DNA from 4 places in the Janibacter melonis genome. Region 1 is predicted to be linked to each of the others. Evidence: riboswitches for the same ligand, from Rfam matches in the RefSeq annotation. Region 1 holds a riboswitch; each other region holds the start of a gene.

Region 1 (3,990 bases):
CGGTGGGGCGGGTGCGACCTTCTGGATGGTCATCTGCGGCCTGCTCGGCATGGCGACGAAGTTCGCGGAGTGCACGCTCGGCGTGAAGTACCGCACCGTCAACCCCGACGGCTCGATCTCCGGCGGCCCCTTCAAGTACCTCCCGGTCGCGTACGGCAGGTTCGGCCGGGTCCCTGCCGCGATCATGACCGGCGCCTTCGCCATCGCGATCTTCTTCTTCGGGGTCGGCGGCGGCAACATGTTCCAGGCCAACCAGACCTTCGCCCAGGCCCGCGAGGTGACCGGTGGCGCCGACGGCTTCCTCGGCTCCGACGGGTCCGCACTGGTCTTCGGCCTGGCCCTGGCCGCGCTCATCGGAGCGGTGATCCTCGGCGGCATCACCTCGATCGCCGCGGTGACCTCGAAGCTCGTCCCGGTCATGGGCATCGGCTACGTCGCGGCGTGCCTGCTCGTCATCGGCTCGAACATCAGCCAGGTCCCCGGCGCCCTCGGCGACATCGTCAGCGGCGCCTTCACCCCGGAGGCCGGGCTCGGCGGCCTCGTCGGCGTCCTCATCGTCGGCTTCCAGCGCGCGGCCTTCTCCAACGAGGCCGGCCTGGGCTCGGCACCGATCGCCCACTCGGCCGTGAAGACCACCCGCCCCGTCTCCGAGGGCTTCGTCGCCCTCCTCGAGCCCTTCATCGACACGGTCATCGTGTGCACGATGACCGCCCTGACCATCGTCATCGCGAACCCGCCGTCGTGGCGCGAGGGCATCGACCAGGTCAAGGCGGGTGGCGGTGCGCCCGACGGCGTGCTCCTCACCAGCGACGCCTTCGCCACCTTCCTGCCGCAGTTCCCGGTGATCCTCGCCGTCATGGTGGCGCTCTTCGCCTTCTCCACGCTCATCACGTGGAGCTACTACGGCGAGAAGGCCTGGGAGTACTTCTTCGGCCCGTCGCGGCCGAGCCTGCTCACCTACAAGCTGATCTTCGTCTCCTTCACGGTCATCGGCACGGTGCTCACCTTCGGCTCGGTGCTCACCCTCACCGACGCCTTCCTCTTCATGTGCGGCTTCATCAACCTCCTCGGGCTGTACTTCCTCCTGCCCGAGCTCAAGAGCGAGATGCGCGACTACCTGGCCGACTGGCGCAGCGGACGTCTCTACGAGCTCGGCGCCGCCGACGAGGCCGAGCTGAGCGCCATCCGCGAGGAGCAGGGCAACACCGGCGACCTCCCGCAGATGCGCACCGACTCGGCTCACGACGGCGGGCTGAGCATGGAGGAGCGCGCCCGCGGCGGGGCCCGGGCCGACGAGGACTGACACGCCCGACCCACGTCATGACGAGGACGACCCGCCGGCACGCAGCCGGCGGGTCGTCCTGCGTCCGTAGGCGGTCCGAGATGCGAGACACGAATCCCTACTGTTGCGATAGGACTTGGTCGCGCGCTAGGTTCCTCGCAGGTCATGAGCTCCAGCGCCAAGCCCCGGCTCGCTGGACAGCAACCCTCCATCTCGCGGTGGGGTGCTCCGGGTGAGGACCTGGCCCCTGCCGACGTGGCAGGGGCAAGCGCGAGGCCCCACGGCCTCGAGACGAGGACGGGCACCACATGAGCACCGACACGACCCGCACCGCGGGCCGGCGCAGCTGCCGGCACGTCGAGCGACGGCACGTCGACCTGCTCCGCGTCAGCAGCGCGCTCTGTCGCCGCTGACGCAGCAGACGTAGCACCCCCACCACCGACCGGTCGCCCCGCGGCCCGGTGAGCGTGGCGTGCCCGTCACCCCTGACCCAGCGCCCCTGGGTCGCCCGCACCCTCACCGCACCACGGCCGTCCGGCACCCGCCGACGTCCGACGACCCCCCATGCCCAGGAAGGCATCCCCATGGCTCTCGTCGCCACCATCTCGAGCAGTCCGTCGACGACATCGCGCACCGACGGCGTGCTCACCCACCTCTCGCGCTGGGTCCAGCGCGCCGGACACCTCACCCTGCCCGTCGTCCTGCGCGACCTGCCCGCCGAGCCGCTCCTGCGAGCCGACACGACCCACCCCGACGTCGCCGCCGCGGTCGCGACGATCGCGAGCGCCGACGCCGTCGTCGTGAGCACCCCGGTCTACAAGGCGGCCTACAGCGGTCTGCTCAAGACCTTCCTCGACCTGCTGCCCCAGGACGCGCTGCGCGGCAAGGTCGTCCTGCCCGTGGCCACCGGAGGCAGCCCCGCGCACGTCCTGTCCGTCGACTACGCGCTGCGGCCGGTGCTGGCCAGCCTGGCGCCGAGCGCGATCACCCCCGGGTGGTTCGTGCGGGCCGACGAGGTGCACCTGCTCGACGGCGGTGAGGTCCTCCTCGACGAGTCCGCCGCCGCCCCCCTTCGCGAGGTCACCCGGGTCTTCCTCGACGGCGTCGCCGGGCGCTCGCTCGTCGCGGCCGCCGACCGCGCGCACGGCGTGGAGCGGGTGGCCTGATGCGCACCACGACCCGCCGCTCCGTCCTGTCCGCCGGCGCGCTCCTCGCCCTGACGACGAGCCTGGCCACCGGCTGCGCCCTGCCCACGAGCGACGCGCAGTCGCAGGAGGAGGGAGCGCACACGACCGTGCGCTACCAGGGCAGCGCCAACGCCGTCACCTGGCCCGAGCTCGCCGACGACCTCGGCTACCTCGATCGCGTCCAGCTCGAGTACGTCGGCGCGACGACCAGCGGCCCGCAGGACATCCAGTCCGTCGCGACCGGCCAGACCGACATCGGCGGCGCCTTCTCGGGCGCCATCGTCAAGCTCGTCGAGGCGGGCTCCCCGATCACCGCCGTCGTCAACTACTACGGCTCGGACGCGAAGTCCTACCAGGGGGTCTACGTCCGCAAGGACAGCGCCATCCGCCGGCCCCGTGACCTCGTCGGCAAGAAGATCGCGGTCAACACGCTGGGCGCCCACGCCGAGGCGGCGATCGACACGTGGCTGACGACGTCCGGGCTGTCGCAGAGCGAGATCGACCAGGTCCAGCTCGTCGTCCTGCCGCCCAACGACACCGAGGAGGCCGTCCGACGCGGGCAGGTCGACGCCGGCGCGCTCGGCGGGATCCTCCAGGACCACGCGAAGGCCCAGGGCGACATCCGTGAGCTCTTCCGCGACACCGAGGTCGTCGGACCGATCAACGGCGGGCAGTACGTGCTGCGCGACGACTTCATCGCGCAGCACCCCCAGGCCACCCGAGAGCTGACGACCGGGGTCGCCAAGGCCATCGAGTGGGCCCGCACAACGCCCCGCGCAGACGTCATCGCCCGCTTCACCAAGATCGTCGAGGCGCGCGACCGCAACGAGACGACCGCCAACCTGCGGTACTGGAAGAGCACGGGCATCCCCGCCCGCGGCGGGGTCATCAGCGACACCGACTTCACCCAGTGGTCGGACTGGCTGGAGAGCAGCGGCATCGTCGCGGCGGGCGAGCTCGACCCCTCGCAGATCTACACCAACGAGTACAACGACCTCGCGAAGGAGGGGTCGTCGTGACCTCGAGCATCGAGCTGCGCCACGTGACGAAGGAGTTCGTCGTGCGGCCCACGAAGGAGCAGCCCCGCGCGAGCGTCCTGCGGGCGCTCGACGACATCAGCCTCACCGTGCCCGCCGGCGAGTTCCTCACCCTCGTCGGCCCGAGCGGGTCGGGCAAGACGACCCTGCTCGACCTCCTCGGCGGTCTGAGCACGCCGACGAGCGGCAGCGTCCTCGTCGACGGCGAGGAGGTCACCGGTCCGGGCCTGGACCGAGGCATCGTCTTCCAGCAGTACGCCCTCTTCCCGTGGCGCACCGCGCTGGCCAACGTCACCTTCGGGCTCGAGCAGCTGCCGATCAGCCGCGCCGAGCGCACCGAGCGGGCTCGTCACCACCTCGACCTCGTCGGGCTCTCCGGCTTCGAGGACCGGCTCCCGCACGAGCTGTCCGGGGGGATGAAGCAGCGGGTGGCCATCGCCCGGAGCCTGGCCTACGAGCCCGGGATCCTCCTCATGGACGAGCC
Region 2 (3,990 bases), 1.4 Mb from region 1:
GCCGAAGGTCCCTGCGGCCACGGCGTGCACGAGATCGGCGAGCCCGCCCTGCAGGCCCCACCACTCGACGGCGGCGACGACGACGGCGAGCGCGACGAGGGTGAAGCCGAGACCGTCACGACGGTGCTCGGGCTCGATCTGGCCGGCCTGGTGTCCCACCCGGCGGGCACCGGCGCCGGCGGCGCCGGCGACCCCCATCCACGTGCTGCGCACGGCGGCGAGCGGGAGCGGGAGACCTCCCCCCTTCGCCGAGGTCGTGCCCGACCCCTTCGAGCCGGTGCGGCCGGAGGAGCGCGAGGAGGACCGGGCCTTGGTGCCCGTGGACCGCCCCGGGCCCTTGGTCGCGGCCGTGCGACCGGGTGCGCGGGTGGATCCCCCACGCGGGCGCGCGGGGGTGCCGTTACGTGTTGCCATGCTCGCAGGCTAGGCGATCGCCACCCCTTTCACACGTGTCACACGCGCACCAGGGGCCGCCGGTTCCGGGCGAAGGGGGGTGTGGACGGCGCCGGGGAGAGCCACCGGCGCCCGCATACCCTGCGTGCGTGCCCCATGTCCTCGTCGCGCTCGCCGTCGCGCTCGTGGGCACGCCCCTCGCGTGGCGATGGGGCCGCTCGGGCACCTATCGACGCCCGGACGAGACGGCTCCCCTGCCCGCCCATGAGTGGCTCGTCCCGGCCGTGCCGGCGCTCGCGGCCGCGCTCGTCTGGGTCTCCCGCGACGAGCCCCTCGCCGCCGCTGCCGCGACCGCTCTCCTCGCCCCCGTCGGCCTGCTCCTGCTCGCCGTCGACGCCGACGTCCACCGGCTGCCCAACGCCCTCACCCTCCCCTTCGCCGCCGCCGTCCTCGCCCTCCTCGCCCTCGCCGCGGCGACCTCGGGGCAGTGGGACGACCTGCGCCGGGCGCTCGTCGCCACGGCGGTCGTCGGCGGCGCCTTCGTGCTCGTCAGCCTCGTCCTCGGCTCGCGCGGCATCGGGATGGGCGACGCCAAGCTCGTGCTCGCTCTCGCCCCGTTGCTCGGCTGGTACGGGTGGAGCACCCTCACCATCGGCGTGTACGCGGCCTTCGCGCTCGGCGGTGCCGCCGCACTCGTGCTCCTCGTGCTGCGCCGGGTGGACCGGGCCACGCACCTCGCCTTCGGCCCGTACCTCGTGCTCGGGGCGGTCCTCGCGCTCCTCGTACGCGCCTGAGCACGCCCCTCCCCCGCCCAGGTCTCAGCAGACAAGACGGGGCCGGACGGGCTCGACGCCGCTCCCCGACCCGCTGCTATCGTCGCGGCCAAGGTCATGAGTGCCAGCGTCAAGCCCCGGCTCGCTGGTCGGCAACCCTCCTCCGCGGTGGGGTGCTCCGGGTGACGACCTGGCCGACGCCAGACGACGCCGGCAAGCGCGGACCCCGGCTGCCCCGAGGTCCCAGACCTCATGGGAGGCATGCCATGTCCACCACCGCTCTCGCCCCGGCCGCTGCGCCGACGCTCCCCCGCCCCGCCGAGCCGACGCTGGCGGCCGTGCACCAGCTGCGACCCCGCCCGAGCGCGCCGTCGACCCCGGCCCTCGTCTCCGACGGGCTCGTCTGCCCGCTCGAGTCCGGCGCCGAGGTCGAGTACGCGAATCTCGACCACGGGGCCTCGACCTCGGCCTTCGTCGCCGTCAAGGCCGCCGTCGACGAGGCGAGCCTCACGTACTCGTCGGTGCACCGCGGCAACGGCTACGCCTCGCGCGTGACGAGCGCGCGCTACGAGCAGGCCCGCGAGGTCGTGGCCCGCTTCGTCGGCGCGCGCGCGGACGACCACGTGATCTTCACGCGCAACACCACCGACTCCTTCAACCTCCTCGCCTCGGTCGTGCCGCAGGACGCGCAGGTCTTCGTCTTCGGCTCCGACCACCACGCGACGATCCTGCCGTGGCGCGCCGAGCAGCTCGTCCGCCTCCCCGTGCCCTCGAGCCCGGCCGAGGCGGTCTCGGTCGTCGACGCGGCGCTGCGGACCTCGCGCACCGCCGACGCGCTCGTCGTCGTCACCGGCGCGTCGAACGTCACGGGCGAGTACTGGCCGGTCGCGCAGATCGCGGCGGTCGCCCGCCGGCACGGCGCCCGGGTCGCGCTCGACGCCGCCCAGCTCGTCCAGCACCGCGCCGTCGACCTCGCGCTCGAGGAGCTCGACTACGTCGCCTTCTCGGGGCACAAGATCTATGCGCCCTACGGCGCCGGCGTGCTCGTCGGGCGCTCGGACTGGCTCGACGCGGCCGAGCCCTACCTCGCCGGGGGCGGTGCGACCGCCGCGGTCTCCGACGAGGACACGACGTGGCAGATCGGGCCCGCCCGCCACGAGGCCGGCAGCCCGAACGTCCTCGGCGCGGTGGCCCTGGCCGTCGCGTGCGAGGTCGTCGAGGAGCACCGCGAGGCCATCGCCGAGCTCGACGAGACGCTCGGGCGGGGCCTGGTCAGCCGGCTCGACGCGATCCCCGGGGTGCAGACGCACTCGATCTTCGGCCCGACGCACGACCGGGCGCCGGTCGTCACCTTCACCGTCGAGGGCCGCTCGGCGCAAGATGTCTCGCGCCGGCTGTCCGACGAGCACGGCATCGGGGTGCGCGACGGACGCTTCTGCGCCCACGTCCTCGTCGACGCGCTCCTCGCGCGGCAGGGGTCGGGCAGCACGAGCGCGGTCCGCGCGAGCCTGGGTCTGGCGAACTCCCCCGAGCACGTCGACCGCCTCGTCGCCGCGGTCCGCTCCCTCGCCCCGCGGGGCTGACTCCCCCTTCGCCCGCCTCCGGCTACCGACCCGGCTACGACGCGAGCTACCACGCAGTGCTGGTCGTCATGACGACCAGTACTGCGTGGTAGCTCGGGGGGTGTGGTAGCTCGGGGGTGCCGGGGCGAAGGGGTGCGCCTCAGGCCTCGACGACCGTCGGGATGATCATCGGGCGGCGACGGATCTTGCCGCCGACCCAGCCGCCGACGGCGCGGCGGATGACCTGCTGCAGCTGGTGGGGGTCGGTGACCCCCTTCGCCGTCGCGTCCTGGATCGCCGCGACGATCTTCGGACGCACCTGCTCGAAGATCTCGTCACCCTCCGCGAACCCGCGGGCGACGATCTCCGGGCCGGCGAGGATCGCGCCGCTCGAGGAGTTGATGACGACCATGACCGAGATGAAGCCCTCGTCGCGCAGGATGCGGCGGTCCTTGAGCAGGTCCTCGTCGGCCTCGCCCACGCTGCTGCCGTCGACGTAGACGTAGCCGCAGGGCACCGCGCCGACGACCCGCGCCCGGCCGTCGACGAGGTCGACGACGACGCCGTCCTCGGCGAGCGGGATGTGGTCGGGGTGGACCCCGGTCGCGATCGCGAGGTCGCGGTTGGCCACGAGGTGACGCCACTCGCCGTGCACCGGCAGGACGTTCTTGGGCTTGACGATGTTGTAGCAGTAGAGCAGCTCGCCGGCGCTCGCGTGGCCGGAGACGTGGACCCGGTCGGTGCCGCCGCTGTGCACGACGTGGGCCCCCAGGCGCATGAGGCCGTTGATGACCCGCCACACCGAGCCCTCGTTGCCGGGGATCGGCGAGGAGAGCAGCATGATCGTGTCGTCGACGCCGACGTCGATGCGGTGGTCGCGGTTGGCCATGCGGTTGAGGGCCGCCATCGGCTCGCCCTGGCTGCCGGTGCAGATGAGGACGACCTGGTCGTCGGGCAGGTCGCCGAGCTTCTTGACGTCGACGAGCACCCGGTCGGGCACGTGGAGATGACCGAGGTCGGCCGCGATCCCCATGTTGCGGATCATCGAGCGACCGACGAAGGCGACCTTGCGCCCGTTGCGCTCCGCGGCGTCGAGCACCTGCTGGACGCGGTGCATGTGCGAGGAGAAGCACGCGGCGATGATCCGCCGCTCGGCCCCGCGGAAGACCTTGTCGATCGCCGCCGAGATGTCGCGCTCGGGCGCGGTGAAGCCCGGGACCGTCGCGTTCGTGCTGTCGGTGAGGAAGAGGTCGACCCCCTCC
Region 3 (3,990 bases), 1.2 Mb from region 1:
TCTCGTGGGCGAGGACCTCGCGGTGGGCCTCGGCGCGTCGCGCCCGCAGCGCGTCCTCGGCCGGGTGGGGTGCGTAGAGGGCGAGCTGGCGGTCGATCTCGGCGAGGGTGTCGCACGTGCGCTCGTGCGCGGCGGCCGTGCGCGCCATCTCCTCCTGGGTGGTGCGCAAGGTCCGCGAGTAGCAGGTGATCCGCTCGCCCGCGTCGCCCATGCGCGCGGCGACCTGGCGCAGGGTCACCGGGACGTCGCCCACCTCGCGGGCGAAGGTCTCGCCGGACGGCGACTCCCACACCCCGTGGGTGCTCACCTGCCCGAGGAGCTCGGCGACGAGCCTGACGTTGTCCTCGACGGTCGTGAGGTCGCTGCCGAGCGCGGCGACGACGTCGGTGGCGGCGAGGTCGACGCGGTAGGGGTCGAGCGCGAGGATGTCGCGGGCGCTCCAGTCGTAGCCGGTCACAGGGTGCCGACCTTCGTCCCGCGCTCGAAGGTCGGTGTCACCGAGCGGCGCACCATGTCGTCGGTGTCGACGTAGCAGGCACCCGCGGAGCGGGCCAGGCGGGCGAGCGAGGTGAGCTGCGCGCACAGCGTGACCCGTGCGTGCTCGAAGTCGCCGTAGACCCGGTCGACCGCCTCCTCGGCCACCCGGTCGACGAAGCCGTGGTCGACGTCGCCCGCTCCCCGCGTCTGCGCCGACCGCTCCTCCAGGTGGGTCGCGATCTCCTCGAGCCGGTCGCCGAGCGCGGCGATCGCCTCGGCGCTGATGGTCAGCCGTGTCATCCCCGAACGCTAGGTCGACACCCCACCCCGGCCGGACGAGTTGTCCACAGGCCCTCGTCGGTCGAGGTGCGAGGGCGCCTGCGCCCGAGCCTCGAGACCACCCGAGACGTTCGCACCTGCTCGGGTTGCAACCAGCGCTCGCGCCAACATCTCGGGAGACCACCCCAGACGTTCGCACCTGCTCGGGTTGCAACCAGCGCTCGCGTCGACATCTCGGGCGGGCCCAGCCCGCTGACGACGAAGGGGGGACCCACCACCGGGTGGGGCCCCCCTTCGCCATGACGTCAGCTCGCGGCGCGCTCCTGCGCCTCGCCCGCGGCCGCGGCGAAGCCGCGCTCGAGGTCGGCGACGATGTCGTCGACGTGCTCGATGCCGACGGCCAGGCGCACGAGGCCGGGCGAGACACCGGCCGCGTAGCGACCCTCGTCGCTGCCCTGGCTGTGCGTCGTCGACCAGGGGTGGATCGCCAGGCTGCGCACGTCGCCGATGTTCGCGACGTGGCTGTGCAGGGTCAGCCCCTCGACGAAGCGGCGGCCCGCCTCCTCGCCGCCGACGATCTCGAAGGTGAGCACGGCGCCAGCACCCTTCGGCGCGTACTTCTGCGCGAGGGCGTGGTGCTTGTGGTCGGGCAGGGACGCCCAGGTGACGTGCTCGACCTGCGGGTGACCGACGAGGAAGTCGGCGACGGCGCGCGTGTTCTCCAGGTGCCGCTCGATGCGCAGCGAGAGCGTCTCGATGCCCTGCGCGACGAGGAAGGCGTTGAAGGGCGAGACCGCCGAGCCGAGGTCGCGCAGCAGCTGCACCCGCGCCTTGAGGATGAAGGACAGGTTGGCCCCGAAGGCGCTGCCGACGCCGAGGTCCGGTCCGTAGCGCAGCCCGTGGTAGCTCTCGTCCGGCTCGTTGTAGGACGGGAAGCGCTGCGGGTGCAGCGCGTAGTCGAAGGTCCCGGCGTCGACGATCGCACCGGCGATCGTCGTGCCGTGCCCGCCGAGGTACTTCGTCGCCGAGTGCACGACGACGTCGGCGCCGTGCTCGATCGGGCGCAGGACGTAGGGCGTCGCGACGGTGTTGTCGACGACGAGCGGCAGCCCGAGCTCGTGGGCGACCCCGGCGACCCCCTCGACGTCGAGGATCTCGCCGCTGGGGTTGGAGATCGTCTCGCCGAAGAAGAGCTTGGTGTTCTCCTTCGCCGCGTCGCGCCACTGCTGGAGGTCCGCCGCGTCCTGCACGAAGGTCACCTCGATGCCGTAGCGAGGCAGGGTCGAGCCGAGGAGGTTGTACGTGCCGCCGTACAGCGCCGGGCTGGCCACGACGTGGTCGCCGGCCTCGGCGACGTTGAGGATGGCGAAGGTCGTCGCGGCCTGGCCGGACGCGACGAGGAGGGCGCCGACTCCCCCTTCGAGCGCCGCGATGCGCTGCTCGACGACGTCCGTCGTCGGGTTCATCAGGCGGGTGTAGATGTTGCCGAGCTCCTTGAGCCCGAAGAGGTTCGCGGCGTGCTCGGTGGAGCCGAACTGGTAGCTCGTCGTCTGGTAGATCGGCAGCGCGCGGGCGCCGGTCGTCGGGTCGGGGCTCTGCCCGGCGTGGACCTGCTGCGTCTCGAAGTGCCACGTCGTGGGGTCGGACATGAGGGTTCTCCTGGTGTCATCGCGCTTGACCGTGGGCGGGTGCTCACGGACCAGGTCGTCTCCCGGGGCACCCCACCGCGGATGGAGGGTTGCCGACCAGCGAGCCGGGGCTTGACGCTGGTGCTCTTGACCTGCGGGCAGGCTAGCCCGCGTCCTCGCGGCGCGACAGGGCGCGTCTCAGGATGTGGTGGGCGCGCCCGCCCGGGCCGTGCGGCGCAGCCACCACAGCCCGACGAAGGGGAGGACGAGCGGCAGGAAGCCGTAGCCGGAGCCGAAGTGCGACCACACCGTCTTGTCCGGGAAGAGGTCGGGCGCGAGGTAGGACAGCGCCCCGACGAGCAGGACGCCGACGGCCTCGACCGTGATCGTCGCGGAGGCGACGGGGCGCCGGTCGGTGAGCAGGGCCCACGTCGCGACGACGTAGACGAGCGCGGCGAGCGCGCTCAGCAGGTAGGCCAGCGGCGCGCGGTCGAAGTACTCGATGACCTGGAGGGTCGAGCGGCCCGTGGCCGCGAGCGCGAGGGTGCCGTAGGCGATGACGAGGAGCAGACCGGGGCCGCTGCGCACCGGACGGCCGGTGCGCTCCCCCGTCGCCTCACGCATGGACGGTCCAGATCTGCTGGATGCGCAGGGTCATCACCGCGACGACGAGGGCGCCCCCGAGGACGGCACCCATCGCCCAGCGCGACTTCTCCTTGATGGCCAGGTACGCGAGCGCCGGCGGCACGAGCGGCAGGGTGACCGCGTACGCGGCCATCGTCGGCCCCTCGCCGGGGGTGCGGACCTGCCCCGCGACGACGCAGGCGACGACGGCCTGGACGACGAGGAGCAGCTCGACGACGGCGGCGACGAGCAGCAGCCGGTCGTCGATGACGCGGTCGAGGGCCGTGTAGGCGCCGGCGACCACGGCGAGGACGAGGGAGGCGACCAGGACGATCGTGGTCAACGGCACAAGCACGAGAGCCAAGGGTAGGGCCTGCTCCTGGGCAGGATCGACCCATGCCTGCCGACCGCGACACCCGCGAGCACGTCGGCGGCCCCGTCACGGTCGACACGACGCTCGGCTACGAGCCGCCGCTCGACTGGCAGGGGCTGCTCGACTGGTACCGCTACCACGCGCTCGACGGCGTCGAGGTCGTCGACGACGAGCGCTACCGGCTCGCGCTGGCGCTCCCTCACGGCTCGACGCTCGTCGAGCTGCGCGACGACCCGGGCCAGGACCGGCTCGCCGCCAGGCTCGAGCTCGCCGACGCCGCCGACCACGACGCGGCCGTCGTCGTCCTGCGGCGCATGCTCGACCTCGACACCGATCCCGCCGAGGTCGACGCGCACCTGCGCACGGTCCCGGTGCTCGCTCCTCTCGTCGCGCGGCGCCCGGGCATCCGGCTGCCGGGCACCCCCACCCCCTTCGAGGCGGTGCTGCGGGCGGTCACCGGTCAGCAGGTGAGCGTGGCCGCCGGGCTGACCCAGCTGCACCGGCTCGTCGCCGAGGTCGGCACGCCGAGCGCGGAGGTCGGCGCGCTGCAGCCCTTCCCCGGGTCCGCGGCGGTGCACCCCTTCGGCACCGGGTGGTACCACGGGACGC
Region 4 (3,990 bases), 1.2 Mb from region 1:
CGTGCGCGTGGGCCCTTCGGCGGGGCTGCAGAGCCTCTCGGGTCAGGCGTCGGCCTTCACCGCGAGGACGGGGCACGGGGCGTCGAGGAGCACCCGCTGGGCGTTGGAGCCGAGGATGAGCTTGCCGACGGGGGTGCGGCGGCGCAGCCCGATGACGATGAGCTCGGCATCGGTCTCCTCCGCGACGGCGATGAGGTCCTCGGCCGGCTCCTTGCCGCGCACGAGACCACGCACGTCGACGTCGACGCCGCTGCCGGCGAGGTCGTCGCGCACCCCCTGGAGGGTGGCCTCCTGGGAGGCGGCGTTGTCACCGGTGAAGCCCGAGCCGCCGCGGTCGGAGTGCACGACGACGAGGCGTCGCCCGCGCAGCTTCGCCTCCTCGACCGCACGGTCGAGGGCGGCGCGTCCCTCTTTGGTCGAGACGTAACCAACGACGATCGTCATCTGCGACTCCTTGTCCATGGCTGGTAGTTGCCGCAGACGCTACACCGCGAGCGCGGTGCCGCACGGGCAAGAGGACGGGGCGCGCCGGACGCGTCAGCGGTGCCGGTCGAGGCCGTCGTCGGCGGCTCGGCGTCAACCGTCGAGGGCCTCGCGCACGATCGTCGCGACCTGCTCGATCTCGGTGAGGAAGCCGTCGTGCCCCGACCGGCTCGTGACGAGCCGCTGGACCGTGCCCGGGCGCAGCGCGGCGACCTCGTCGGTGAGCCGTGGGGGGTAGAGCCGGTCGCTGTCGACGGCCGCCACCGTGAGCCGCCCGGGGTAGGCCCGCAGCGCCGACTCGAGACCGCCCCGGTCACGCCCGACGTCGTGGGAGTTCATCGCCTCGGTGAGCACGACGTAGGAGTTGGCGTCGAAGCGACCGGCGAGCTTGGTGCCGTGGTGCTCGAGATAGCTCTCGACGGCGAAGGGGGCGTCGGCCCCCTCGGCCTGCCCGCGCCGCCCGAAGCGGTCGTGCAGCTCGATCTCGCTGCGGTAGGTGACGTGGGCGACCTGGCGCGCGATGCTCAGACCGGCGTCGGGGCCCTCGGGCTGCCCGTAGTAGTCGCCCCCGGCGAAGTGGGGGTCGTTGCGGATCGCCATGACCTGGGCCTGCGACCACCCGATCTGCTCCGCCGTCGCGTACGGGGTGCTCGCGAGCACGACGGCCCGCTCGACCCGCTCGGGCTCCGAGAGCGCCCACTCCAGGGCGCGCATGCCGCCCATCGAGCCGCCGACGACCGCGGCCCACCGGGTGACGCCGAGGGCGTCGGCGAGCAGGACCTCCGCGGCCACCTGGTCGCGGATCGTCACCGCTGGGAAGCGCGAGCCCCACGGGGCGCCGTCCGGGGCCGGCGAGCTCGGGCCGGTGCTGCCCTGGCACCCGCCGAGCACGTTGGGCGCGACGACGAAGTAGCGGTCGGTGTCGACCGGCGCGCCGGGACCGACCATGCCCTCCCACCACCCGGGCGTCGGGTGACCGGGGCCGCTCGGCCCGACGACGTGGCTGTCGCCGGTGAGGGCGTGCTCGACGAGGACGGCGTTGGAGCCGTCCGGGGCGAGCTCGCCCCACGTCTCGTAGGCGACGCGGACCGCCGGCAGCCTCGTGCCGCGCTCGAGGTCGAGGGGGCCGACGTCGGCGAAGAGCCGGCCGCCGGGGTCGTCGCCCTCGCGCCAGGCGGCGCTCGGGCGCGCCGGGTCCGCCGCGCGGGCGGGCGCCGAGGTGGGGGTGGGGGTGCCCGGTCGATCTGCACCGGGTCGGACGAATGACGTCACGCTCATGACGGATGCGCTCCTGCAGCCTCGCTCTTGCACGCACCGGGTCGGTGCGGCCAGGTCATCACCCGGGGCACCCCATCGCGAGGAGGGTTGCCGCCCAGCAAGCCGGCGCTTGACGCTGGGTCTCATGACCTGCCCGAAGTGTAACGAGGCGCCGTGGGCCCGGCCACGGGCGTCTCACCCTCAGGCGGCGGGCAGCCGGATGCCGTGGGTGACGAGCTGGTCGAGCAGCACGGCGAGCCGGTAGCGGGGGTCGGCCCGCAGAGCCGCCTCGAGCGCGACGCCGGCCAGGGCACCGCTGCCGGACCACCAGGCCACCTGCCCGACGACGGTGAGCAGCGGCGCGCTGCGCGGCTCGGGCACCCGGTGCACGACGCCGCACAGCCGGTCGAGCAGGGCCTCGACGTCGAGCGCCGCCGGGTCGTCGACCTCTCCCCCGCGGCTGCCCGTCGCCTCATGGGTCCACGAGCAGCAGCGCGCCGCCGCGGCGGCGGTGCGCAGGTCCTCGGGGTCGATGCCGGGCACCGCGTCCGGCCCGGGGGTGAGGACGGCGAGGAGGGCGTCGCGCCAGGCCCGGTCGCGCAACGACACGACGAGGTCGGCGACGACGTCGTCGTCGAGGTCGTCGACCGGCTCCCGGGCGCGCAGGACGGCCGTCCAGGCGGCCGTCGCCGCAGCCCGGCCCCGGGGCCCCGTCGGCCGGTGCGCGAGGAGCGTCTCGACGAGCGCGCTGCCCGGGTGGGTGCCAGGTGCGACCTGCTCCGCGAGGTCCGACCGCGTCCGCAGGGGCGCTCGTCCGTGGGCGACCAGCCCGGCGACACCGGGCACCCTGCTCGCCTCGGGGAGCACGACGCCGTCCTCCTCCCACCCCTCGACGTCGCGGTCCGGCGAGTGCCACCGCCCGTCGCGCACGACGACGACCGGGCTGCACCCGATGACGCCTCGGTCGACGAGACCCGCGAGGACTGCGCGCATCCGGGCGGACGCACCGGGACGGGTCTCGTAGGCGATGGCGACGACGGCCCGGGCGCGGGTCTGCACGACCTGCCCGACCATCTGGCGCACGGCGCGCTCGGCGTGCTCGTCGGGGACGATGTCGCAGCGCTGGATCAGCCCGACGCGTCGCCCGTCGAGGGCGAGCAGGACGAGAGAGTCCTCGGGGTGGAAGCCGAGGAGATAGGGCGCCATGACGGCGATGTCGACAGGGGTGCGGGCTCGGACGGTCTCCATGACCGCACGCTGCCCGGTGGCACGGGCTGCCGTCAGGCCGTCGGGGCGCCCTGTGGACGACGGCTGCGCGGCGGGCGCGCCTGTGGACGACGCACGGGGCCGTCAGTCGCGGACGACCTCGGAGGGCACGGTCGTCGACGTCGCGTAGGCGGATGCAGGGCCCGCCGTCGGGCCCGACGCGTGGGCGTACGCACCGGGGGCGGGCGAGCCTGCCCGCTCCCAGGCGATGAAGTCCTCGGTCTCGCGCACGAGCGAGACGGCGAGCCAGGACAGGATGACCGCGTCGTCGACGAGGCCGACGACGAGGAGCAGGCCCTCCGGCACGACGTCGATCGGGGAGACGACGTAGCCGAGACCGAGGAGCATGAGGGTGAGCTGCCCGCTGCTCATCCCCTGGTAGCGCCCGCTGCGCACGGCGCGGACGAGGCGCGGCAGCGCGAGCACCCGCTGGATCAGGCTGGGCGTGCCGGGACGGGTGGCGCTGCGCACGGCGCCGGCGAGGTTCGCGGCGGCGTGCATGCGGTGTCGTCGGGCCATCGGGCTCCCCTTCTCGAGGTCGGGCCGGTCTGGGGCCGGCCGCGAGGAGTAGAACGAGCGGGCGACCCGGAGGATTCCCCCGGGTCGCCCGATGGTCACGAGGCGGGCGGGAACTCCGTGCGCACGTGGTCGGCGAGCTGCTTGAGCAGCCAGGTGTCCATGCCCGCGCCCACGGCGCCGCCGACGACCGGCACCGACTTGCCGAAGCGGGAGAAGGACTTGCGCCCCGCCGTCGACAGGATCCGGAAGCCGACGGCCTTGTTGACGACCATGAGGGCCGGCCCCGGGAGGCGCTGCGCGGCGAGGTTCGCCAGGCGCCCGGACGGGGCGGCCATCCCGGCCTTCGCGAGCAGGTCGTTGGCGTCAGCCCCGACGAGCGCGAGGAGGACCGCGCTGCGGATGCGCTGGTCGCTGATGTCGTGGCCGCGCAGGCGGGCGGTCGCGGCGGTCATCCGGGTCGCGAGG

Evidence for each region. A riboswitch is a leader RNA that binds a small molecule or an ion and turns the genes downstream of it on or off. The one in region 1 is predicted to bind S-adenosylmethionine.
Region 2: it holds a riboswitch for S-adenosylmethionine, as region 1 does, so the genes downstream of both, EEW87_RS01815 (aminotransferase class V-fold PLP-dependent enzyme) here and EEW87_RS17230 (putative leader peptide) in region 1, are expected to answer to the same signal.
Region 3: it holds a riboswitch for S-adenosylmethionine, as region 1 does, so the genes downstream of both, EEW87_RS05630 (bifunctional o-acetylhomoserine/o-acetylserine sulfhydrylase) here and EEW87_RS17230 (putative leader peptide) in region 1, are expected to answer to the same signal.
Region 4: it holds a riboswitch for S-adenosylmethionine, as region 1 does, so the genes downstream of both, metX (homoserine O-acetyltransferase MetX) here and EEW87_RS17230 (putative leader peptide) in region 1, are expected to answer to the same signal.

What each region holds. Positions count from the first base shown of each region.
Region 1 covers NZ_CP044548.2:2,391,986-2,395,975, forward strand. Annotated here, with positions in the region: gene EEW87_RS11420 (alanine/glycine:cation symporter family protein) at 1-1,303, shown strand, start outside; SAM riboswitch class IV at 1,444-1,559, shown strand; gene EEW87_RS17230 (putative leader peptide) at 1,591-1,695, shown strand; gene ssuE (NADPH-dependent FMN reductase) at 1,867-2,448, shown strand; gene EEW87_RS11430 (ABC transporter substrate-binding protein) at 2,448-3,488, shown strand; gene EEW87_RS11435 (ABC transporter ATP-binding protein) at 3,485-3,990, shown strand, end outside.
Region 2 covers NZ_CP044548.2:373,223-377,212, reverse strand. Annotated here, with positions in the region: gene EEW87_RS01825 (FtsK/SpoIIIE family DNA translocase) at 1-414, opposite strand, end outside; gene EEW87_RS01820 (prepilin peptidase) at 543-1,187, shown strand; SAM riboswitch class IV at 1,280-1,392, shown strand; gene EEW87_RS01815 (aminotransferase class V-fold PLP-dependent enzyme) at 1,433-2,749, shown strand; gene EEW87_RS01810 (ribonuclease J) at 2,889-3,990, opposite strand, start outside.
Region 3 covers NZ_CP044548.2:1,186,989-1,190,978, forward strand. Annotated here, with positions in the region: gene EEW87_RS05620 (hypothetical protein) at 1-457, opposite strand, end outside; gene EEW87_RS05625 (hypothetical protein) at 454-777, opposite strand; gene EEW87_RS05630 (bifunctional o-acetylhomoserine/o-acetylserine sulfhydrylase) at 1,062-2,405, opposite strand; SAM riboswitch class IV at 2,422-2,537, opposite strand; gene EEW87_RS05635 (hypothetical protein) at 2,583-3,008, opposite strand; gene EEW87_RS05640 (hypothetical protein) at 3,001-3,351, opposite strand; gene EEW87_RS05645 (DNA-3-methyladenine glycosylase family protein) at 3,405-3,990, shown strand, end outside.
Region 4 covers NZ_CP044548.2:1,175,209-1,179,198, forward strand. Annotated here, with positions in the region: gene EEW87_RS05580 (universal stress protein) at 43-444, opposite strand; gene metX (homoserine O-acetyltransferase MetX) at 577-1,761, opposite strand; SAM riboswitch class IV at 1,780-1,891, opposite strand; gene EEW87_RS05590 (DUF4192 domain-containing protein) at 1,942-2,988, opposite strand; gene EEW87_RS05595 (YkvA family protein) at 3,091-3,525, opposite strand; gene EEW87_RS05600 (EcsC family protein) at 3,621-3,990, opposite strand, start outside.